4 regions of the Streptomyces sp. NPDC048496 genome follow, and region 4 is predicted to be linked to each of the others. Evidence: riboswitches for the same ligand, from Rfam matches in the RefSeq annotation. Region 4 holds a riboswitch; each other region holds the start of a gene.
What was found. Region 4 has a riboswitch for cobalamin ahead of ACGFSA_RS09375 (ribonucleoside-diphosphate reductase subunit alpha). Riboswitches for the same ligand answer to the same signal wherever they lie in the genome.
Positions count from the first base shown of each region.

Region 1: it holds a riboswitch for cobalamin, as region 4 does, so the genes downstream of both, ACGFSA_RS12695 (cobalamin biosynthesis protein) here and ACGFSA_RS09375 (ribonucleoside-diphosphate reductase subunit alpha) in region 4, are expected to answer to the same signal.
Region 2: it holds a riboswitch for cobalamin, as region 4 does, so the genes downstream of both, ACGFSA_RS21390 (ABC transporter substrate-binding protein) here and ACGFSA_RS09375 (ribonucleoside-diphosphate reductase subunit alpha) in region 4, are expected to answer to the same signal.
Region 3: it holds a riboswitch for cobalamin, as region 4 does, so the genes downstream of both, ACGFSA_RS22645 (CbtB domain-containing protein) here and ACGFSA_RS09375 (ribonucleoside-diphosphate reductase subunit alpha) in region 4, are expected to answer to the same signal.

Region 1 covers NZ_JBICXB010000009.1:121,389-123,577, reverse strand. Annotated here, with positions in the region: gene ACGFSA_RS12705 (anion permease) at 1-309, shown strand, start outside; gene ACGFSA_RS12700 (hypothetical protein) at 322-555, shown strand; cobalamin riboswitch at 708-839, shown strand; gene ACGFSA_RS12695 (cobalamin biosynthesis protein) at 987-1,967, shown strand; partial or broken gene ACGFSA_RS12690 (cobyric acid synthase) at 1,964-2,189, shown strand, end outside.
Region 2 covers NZ_JBICXB010000024.1:23,753-25,941, forward strand. Annotated here, with positions in the region: gene ACGFSA_RS21390 (ABC transporter substrate-binding protein) at 1-866, opposite strand, end outside; cobalamin riboswitch at 929-1,117, opposite strand; gene ACGFSA_RS21395 (beta-ketoacyl-[acyl-carrier-protein] synthase family protein) at 1,200-2,189, opposite strand, start outside.
Region 3 covers NZ_JBICXB010000026.1:86,111-88,299, reverse strand. Annotated here, with positions in the region: gene ACGFSA_RS22655 (GNAT family N-acetyltransferase) at 1-199, shown strand, start outside; gene ACGFSA_RS22650 (CbtA family protein) at 267-1,037, opposite strand; gene ACGFSA_RS22645 (CbtB domain-containing protein) at 1,066-1,284, opposite strand; adenosylcobalamin (AdoCbl) riboswitch at 1,288-1,436, opposite strand; gene ACGFSA_RS22640 (histidine phosphatase family protein) at 1,563-2,141, shown strand.
Region 4 covers NZ_JBICXB010000006.1:169,486-171,674, reverse strand. Annotated here, with positions in the region: gene mctP (monocarboxylate uptake permease MctP) at 1-218, shown strand, start outside; partial or broken gene ACGFSA_RS09380 (GNAT family N-acetyltransferase) at 345-590, shown strand; cobalamin riboswitch at 630-768, shown strand; gene ACGFSA_RS09375 (ribonucleoside-diphosphate reductase subunit alpha) at 912-2,189, shown strand, end outside.

The sequences.
Region 1 (2,189 bases), on a different contig from region 4:
GCGGAGTTCCTCACCAAGCAGGGCACCTGGGGTGTCGCCGTCGTCGCCGTCCTGCTCGTCGCGGGCTCCGGAGCGATCTGGCTGCTGTCCCGGCGCAAGCCGGTCGGGCACGACGATGTCGCGCCCACCGGCGAGGTCGCCGAACCGGCGGGTGTCATCACCACCGCCATCGCGGCCGTCACCCCGCCGCCGCCCGCCGGGGCGGCCGCGGTCGCCCCGGCAGTGGACACGACCACGGACCTCAAGACCACCATCCCGGCCCAGCCCGGAACCGTCGCCGCCGATCCGGCGCGGCCCGCCACGGTGTAAGGACAGATCACCATGAACATCGACTGGGCAGCCCTCGGCTCCGTTTTCGGCGTCTCGCTCGTCGTCACCGTCGCACTGGTGGGCCTCTTCACCCTGGGCATCGTCGGCCTCTCCAAGCAGCCGGAGCCGGCCGCGCAGGGCGGCTCCACCGGAGGCTCCCTGGTGCTCGCCCGCGCGGGCGCGTACCTCTGCTTCGGGCTCTGCGCGGCCTCGGTCGCGTACGGGATCTATCTGATCGTCGCCTGAGCCCCTTCCCGCACTCCCTCATCGGGCCGGACACACCTCGCGTGTGTCCGGCCCGATGTGCGTCTGCGCACACTGCACCGCCGCAGGTCAACGCCAGGTTGACGGGCGTTCGCGGAGCGTGGTGGACTGCCGGAGCCATTTACGGCGACAGCAGAGGAAGCCGGTGCGAATCCGGCGCGGTCCCGCCACTGTCACCGGGGAGCAGTCCCCCACACCGGAAGTCACGGCCCGCGCATGCGGGCTGGAAGGCCGGGGGAACTGCGGATCCGGGAGCCAGGAGACTCTCGCCGCCGGTCACGTCGAACCAGGGCGCGGACCCTGAGTGAGGACATATCGCCATGCCCGGCTGCCGTGCGTCCGCCGTTTCTGTGCCGCTCTCACCAGGAGCCGGCTGTACCAGGGTCCTTCGAGGCAGCGCGGCCGGCTGAGCCGTGCGAGCCGACCGCATCTTCGCGTACGGCGCCGCCGCCGGCCTGATCGGCGATCTGCTGCTCGGCGATCCCCGCCGGGGGCATCCGGTCGCCGCCTTCGGGCGGGCCGCGGCGGGCGTCGAACGGCGTCTGTGGCGCGACCACCGCGGGTGGGGCACCCTGCACACCCTGGTCTGCGCCGGAGGCGCTGCGGGTGGAGCCACGCTGGCCGCCCATGCCGTACGCCGTCATCCCGCCGTCTCCGTCGCCCTGACCGCGGCCGCCACCTGGTCCGTCGTCGGCGGCACCTCGCTGGGTCGCGAGGCGCGCGCCATCGGCGGCGCGCTCACCGCCGGTGACATCGAGCTGGCCCGGGAGCGCCTCCCCCATCTGTGCGGGCGCGACCCGCACTCCCTCGACGGGCCGCAGATCGCGCGCGCCGTGGTGGAGTCCGTGGCCGAGAACACCTCGGACGCGGTGGTGGGTGCCCTCGTGTGGGGCGCGCTGGGTGGCGTGCCCGGACTCGTCGCCTACCGCGCCGTCAACACCCTCGACGCGATGGTCGGGCACAAGTCGCCCCGCCATCTGCGCTACGGCTGGGCCTCGGCCCGCCTGGACGACGTCGCGGGCTGGCCCGGCGCCCGGCTCACCGCCGCGCTCGCCGTGGTTGCCGGGGGGCAGCCACGTCGAGCGCTGCGGGCCTGGCGGGCGGACGCGGGCAGGCATCCGAGCCCCAACGCGGGTCCGGTGGAGGCCTCGTTCGCGGGGGCGCTCGGCGTACGGCTCGGCGGGACCCTCGCGTACGGCGGGCGTGTCGAGCACCGGCCGGTACTGAACGGCGCGACCGGCCGTGCGGTGGAGACCGGGGACATCGAGCGCGCGGTGCGGCTGTCGCGCCGGGTGGGGGTGCTGGCTCTCGGCGTGTGCGCGGCGGGCCGGCTGATCGCGGGACGGTGGTCGCCCCCGGGGTGGCGTCCGGCCGCGGGACGGAGCGGGACATGAGCGGCGGACTGCTGGTCGCCGGAACCACGTCGGACGCGGGCAAGAGCGTCGTCACGGCAGGCATCTGCCGGTGGCTGGTGCGCCAGGGCGTGAAGGTCGCGCCGTTCAAGGCGCAGAACATGTCACTGAACTCGTTCGTCACCCGCGAGGGCGCGGAGATCGGACGCGCGCAGGCGATGCAGGCGCAGGCCGCGCGGGTGGAACCGACCGCGCTGATGAACC
Region 2 (2,189 bases), on a different contig from region 4:
CTCTCGGCGGTCTGTGCCCTGCGCGTCAGATCGCCGATGACCAGGACATCGGGGTTGCGGTCGGCGACGGTCTCCCAGCTGATCTGCGGCCATTCCTCATGGGTGTCGTCGAAGACGTTCTTCGCTCCGAGCTCCCTGGTGATGACGCCGGGTGCGCCGCAGCAGCCCGCCAGGTACGGGGCCTTGGAGTCGGAGAACCAGTAGAGGAGAGTGGCGTCGGAGGCGTCGATGCCGTCGGTGGCCTTCCTCACCCGCTCCCGCAGCCGGGCGACGAGCTCGTCGCCGCGCTGCTGGACGCCGAACACCTTGGCCAGGTCGCGCACTTCGCCGTAGACGCTGTCCATGGTCAGTGCTTCGGTACGCGCTCCGTCGCCGCCGCCGCTGTTGTCCTTGCCGGTGCAGTCGGCGGGCGACACGTAGGTGGGGACACCGAGCTCCTCGAACTGTTCGCGGGGGGCGACGCCGCCCTTGGCGAGGGTCGATTCGAACGAGGCGCTGACGAAGTCGGGTTCCTGGTCGAGGACCTTCTCCGACGACGGCCGGTTCTCCGAGAGGCGTGGCACCTTCGCGTTGGCCTTCTCCAGCCCCTTCATCACCGGGTCGGTCCAGGTGGCCGTGGCCGCCAGCCGGTCGGCGAGGCCGAGGGAGAGCAGGATCTCCGTCGATCCCTGGTCGACGGAGACGGCGTGGTGCGGTGCGGCTTCGACGGTGACGGTGCGGCCGCAGTTCCTGAGCGTCACCGGATAGCCTTCGCCACCGGCTGACTTGGGTGTGGAGTCGTCGGTCCCTCCGCCGCACGCGGTCAGCAGGAGGAGTGCCGCCGAGAGCAGGGCGGCGGCGCGGGCAGGGCTGGCTATGGACGGCACGGAGTCCCTCTGCGTCTCAGGGCCCATGCGCGGAGCCCGCTGTACGGAGTGCTGCCGCCCGGTACCGGGCGGCAGATGCCAGCAGGTCTTCGGACTCGGGTTCCTTCGGACGGGACGCCTTCCCAGGACACCCGTGGATGTCCCAGTGGCCGTGGCCCCGCCCGTCCCCCTCACCGCTGCGCGTCAGCTCCGGATTCGCACCGGATTCCCTGACCCCTACGTGGAGTTTGACTGGCTTCGGCAAGCTATCACGCTGCGCCGCGCGGCCCGTCGGCGGTGCGGTGGGGCCAAAGGCACCCCGGCCGTACCGCCCCGGCATGCTCCGCCCCCTGCCTACGGACGCTGGAGGGCGACCACGGCGTTGTGGCCGCCGAACCCGAAGGAGTGGCTCACGGCGCGCCGGACGGGCCGGTGGAGGGGCTGTCCGGTGACGCAGTCGATGTCGAACTCGGGCGCCGAGGCGTCCAGGTTGGCGATCGGCGGTACGATCCCGCGCTGCAGCGTGAGGATCGTCAGCCCCGCCTCGATGGCTCCGGCAGCCCCCATGCAGTGGCCCAGTACCCCCTTGGGGGCGGTGACGGGTGGCCGGTGCGGGTAGGCCCGGCCGATGAGAGCGGCTTCGGTGGCGTCGCCCAGCGGTGTCGACGTGCCATGCGCGTTGACGTGTTCGACGTCCTCGGCCGCCCAGCCCGCGTCGCGCAGCGCGGCCTCGACCGCGGCCCGGGCGACGGCGCCGGACGGGTGCGGAGTGGTGGGATGGTGGGCGTCGGTGGTGGCGCCTGTCCCGGCGAGCAGCGCCCGCGGGACCGCTGCCCGGGCCCGTGCGTCGTCCGCCCGTTCCAGCACCATGACGGCGGCGCCCTCGCCCATGACCAGACCGGCGCGGTCGGCCGCGAACGGCCGGCAGAGGCGGGCCGGGTCGCCGTCCCTCGTGGCGGCGGCACCGGACCGGGCGAATCCGGTCATGGCGACCGGGAAGACAATCGACTCGGTGGCTCCGGCGATCGCGAGGTCGCACTGGCCGGTGACCAGCAGGTCCCGGGCGACGGAGAGCGCGGTGACCCCGGACGAACAGGCGGTGCACGGCGCCAGGCTGGGACCGGTCGCCCCCATCCGGATGGCGATCTCCGCCGCGGGCATGTTCGGAATGGTGAGGAGGATCCCCGTCGGCGAGGTGGCCCCCGGTCCTCGCCGGTCGAGGACGACGGCCTGTTCGGTCAGGCCCGCGGAGCCTCCGCTGCTGGTGCCGACGACCACGGCGACCCGGCTGCCGTCCCAGTCGGCCGGGTCCAGTCCGGCGTCCGCGACCGCTTCCCGCGCGGC
Region 3 (2,189 bases), on a different contig from region 4:
CATCGCCGCCGTGAACGGCGATGCCGACCTCGACAACATCGCGTCCCACCACGTCATGGTGGCGGCAGGCATGCGGTTCGTCAGGGCGGACGACCGGGTGAAGCACTTCCTGATCGACTGGTCGGACACGTCGGAGGCGTCGGACGCAACGGATGCGACGTACGTGGCTGAAGCGACCGACGCGACGGACGCCGCATAGACGGGAGAACCCGCCGGGGCTTCCCGGCGGGTTCTCCCGTCATACGGCCGACGAGTCGGCCGGCGCCTCAGCTCGCAGCGGCTGTGGCGTGGGACGTGGTACCGCCCCCGGCCGTCACCGTGCCGGCCTTCGGCACCAGCAGCCGCTCGGTCAGATAGCCGAAGACCAGACCGAACGTGGTCCACAGCGTGGCCTGAACAGCGAGGGTGGCGAGGCGGAACTCCCACAGCAGACTGGCCGGGAAGCCCTTGCCGACCTCGTTGAACGAGGGCAGGAAGGCGTAGGCCAGCCCGATGACGAGCACATAGGCGGCGGACGCGGCAATGGACGCGTTCCAGTTGCCCAGGCGGGGAGCCAGCCGTTTGCCGAAGATGACGGCAGCGACGGCCAACAGCACGCTGAGGACGACCATCAGGAAGAACAGGGTGGTGCGTTGGCCGATCGTGTCGGGGTGTCCGACAGCCGGCGGATTGGCCGGGTATTTGAGGAACGGCACGACATACACGGTCAGCAGGGCGCCGAACGCGATCAATGCGGCCGTGGCCCTCGGGCCGAACCTGCCGATGCGGCCGAGGGCGTAGCAGAAGACCAGCGCGGCGATGCCGCCGATCGCCACACCGAAGACCAGGACACCGGTGGCGAGACCCGCGGTGGACTGCATGGTGCGGCTGACAAGTTCCTCGCCGCCGTGCTCGTGGCCGTGAGCCTCTTCGAGCGCGATCGCCGCGTCCACCCGGGATTCACCGAGGAAGTAGGCGACGGCAAGAGCGAGCGCGCCGGCGGCAAGTCCGGCCAGCATGCCGCGGACGAGCAGCGCTCTGACAGATATGGAGTTCATGAGCGGTTCCCCTGAGGTGCGCGGCGTGTCAGTGGCAGGGGAAACCGAGCAGGTGGCGACCGTCGTGAACCCACTCGTGGACACCTTCGCCGGAGATGACAGCGGTGGCACCCTGCTCGGCGCCGACAAAGTACAGCAGGACGAGCATGAGGATGCCGAAGAAGACCGCCCACGGGGCAATGGCCTTCAGCGAGATGGGGGTGATGGCGGGTGTGGCGACGGTTGCGGGGGCAGCAGTCTGTGCCATGGCAGAACCTCCTGAGGGAACACGCGTCCCGATCGTGGTGCCTGAGACGACAGTGCCGGGTCTGACTTCCCGCAGGGGTACGGGTTCACAGTGGCGCGACCGTGCCGGATTCTCACCGGACTTCCGTCACACCGTCGTCATGTTCATCGCGACCTTACCGCCTGCGGGCACGCGCCGCCATGGCGCCATCTGCGGGGCCGGAAGGCCCGGATGCCGTGGTGTGCTTACCCGAAAGGCCACAGTTCAGGGAGTTGACACCGGTGTTGACGGTACAAGTGATGTTGATCTCGCCGGCGCTCAATGCTGCGCTGCGTGAAGCCCGTTTCGACGGCGACGCCCCGCTCGACGCGTCCGGTGTCGGGCGGGCGCGTGCGGCCGCTGCCGCGGTGCCTGCCGCCGATCGCCGGGTGTGCGGAGCGGACGAGCGGTGCGCCGGGACCGCCGAGGCGCTGGGGCTGCGGTCCGAACCCGAACCGGCCCTCCGCGGCTGGGACTTGGGGCGCTGGAGCGGGCAGCGGCTGGCGAAGGTGAGCGAGGCCGAGCCGGAGGCGGTGTCGGTCTGGCTGTCCGGCCCTTCGGCGGCACCGCACGGCGGTGAGTCGCTGCTGGACCTGTGTGCGCGGGTGGGCGGCTGGCTGGACTCGTCGCATCGGGACGGCGCCGGGGACGGCCGCGTGATCGCCGTGGTCGAACCCGCGGTGGTGCGCGCCGCGATCGTGCACGCGCTGGGCCTTCCGCCGCAGGCGTTCTGGCGGTTGGATGTCGCCCCATTGACACTGACAGAGCTCAGCGGCCGGTCCGGCCGCTGGAACCTGCGCTGCGGGCGGTCCCTGAGCACCGGAACCGACGCCCCGTAACCCGGCGTCGGCCTCCACCGCCGGGCCGGCCCGCCCTGCCGGTGGCGG
Region 4 (2,189 bases):
AGATCGGCTACATCGGTCTGACGGCGTTCGTGCTTAACGCCGTGGTGACGGTGGTGCTGACCTTCGTCCTGAACGCGGTGAAGGCCCCGGCGGGCGTCGACGAGACCTCCCCGGCGGACTACACGGCGGACACGGGCGACCCGGGCGTCCAGGTGGAACTCCCCTCGGCCAGGCCCGAGTCGAGCCCGTCACCCGACGCGAGCCCGTCCGCCGGCTAGTGCCCTTCGTCCGGATCGGGCCCGATCCGGACGAAGGGCCCTGGTTCCCTCGCCGGACGGGCTGCACCCAGCCCGTCCGGCGTCACCCACCGGTACGGCACACTCCCGGCATGGACCTGTCGATCCGCCGAATTCCGGATGCTCGCCGTCGCACGGGCGGCGCGCGGCCCCGGGGCGGGCGAGGCGCTCGTGCGGGCCTGTATCGACCGGGCACGGGCCACGAAGGGCGTCGCGCGGCTCGTCCTGTCCACCCAGCCGACCATGTCCGGCGCCCACCGGATCTACCATCGGCTCGACTTCGTACGCACGCCGGAACGCGACCGGGATCCCCTTGCGGGCCTCGCGCTGCTCACGTACAGCCTGGGCCTCTGAACCGATTCGACACAACATGTGGGGGCCACCTCATCGGACGGCCCCCACATGTATGCTCGTGCTCGCTGTCGCCGCAGGGAAATCCGGTGCGAATCCGGAACTGTCCCGCAACGGTATGTTCAGGGCCCTTTTGCGCACCCTGAAAGTCCGAGGACCTGCCGACAGCGCGTCCGGCTCGACCGATCCGGACGCCCAGACGTCCGGGCCTCGCGGATGGGCCGGTGGACGCCGCACACAGTGCTGCCCTCCTTCTTCGGGCATGCCTCCACGCGGCTGCCCCGCTCCCCCGCCGGCCCCGAGCCGAGCGAGGGAGAGCACCACGTGACCATCGCGCCAGCCGATCCGGCTTCAGTCGCCGAGTCCGCGGGAACCACGAATGACGGACCCGGGACCGCACTGCTGCGGACCCTGACCGACCTCACTGCCGATCTGCCCGACACCGACCCCGGCCGCGTCGCCGCCGCCGCGCTGCGCGGCCGCAACGCCGCGTCGGACGAGGCGGAGTTGCGCGCGCTGGCCACCGAGGCCGCCGCGGGTCTGATCGCCGAGGACCCCGCGTACTCCCGGCTCGCCGCCCGCCTCCTGACTCGCACCATCGCGGACGAGGCGGCCGGTCAGGGCGCGCTGTCGTTCTCCGCGTCGGTCGCCGTCGGCCACCGCGAGGGTCTGATCGCGGACCGTACGGCCGCGTTCGTGGCGCTCCACGCGGCCCGGCTCGACGCGCTGGTCGAGCAGTCCCTCGCCGACGGCGCCGACGACCGGTTCGGCTACTTCGGGCTGCGGACACTGCACAGCCGCTATCTGCTGCGTCACCCGCTCACCCGCCAGGTCATCGAGACGCCGCAGCACTTCATGCTGCGCGTCGCCGCCGGTCTCGCCGAGGACGAGTCGGTGCGCGCACTGGACGAGGTCGCCGCACTGTACGGCCTGATGAGCCGCCTCGACTACCTCCCCTCCTCCCCCACACTCTTCAACTCCGGCACCCGGCACCCGCAGATGTCCTCCTGCTATCTGCTGGACTCGCCGTTGGACGAGCTCGACTCCATCTACGACCGCTACCACCAGGTGGCGCGACTCTCCAAGCACGCGGGCGGCATCGGCCTCTCGTACTCCCGGATCCGCGCCCGCGGTTCGCTGATCCGCGGCACCAACGGGCACTCCAACGGCATCGTGCCGTTCCTGAAGACGCTCGACGCCTCGGTCGCCGCAGTGAACCAGGGCGGCCGCCGCAAGGGCGCCGCCGCCGTCTACCTGGAGACGTGGCACGCGGACATCGAGGAATTCCTGGAGCTGCGCGACAACACGGGCGAGGACCAGCGGCGTACGCACAACCTCAACCTGGCGCACTGGATCCCGGACGAATTCATGCGCCGGGTCGACGCGGACGGCGACTGGTCGCTGTTCTCCCCCGCCGACGTGCCGGAACTGGTCGACCTGTGGGGCGACGAGTTCGACGCCGTGTACCGGGCCGCCGAGGCCAAGGGCCTGGCCCGCAAGTCGATGCCCGCGCGTGAGCTGTACGGCCGGATGATGCGGACGCTCGCGCAGACCGGTCAGGGCTGGATGACGTTCAAGGACGCCTCCAACCGGACGGCCAAC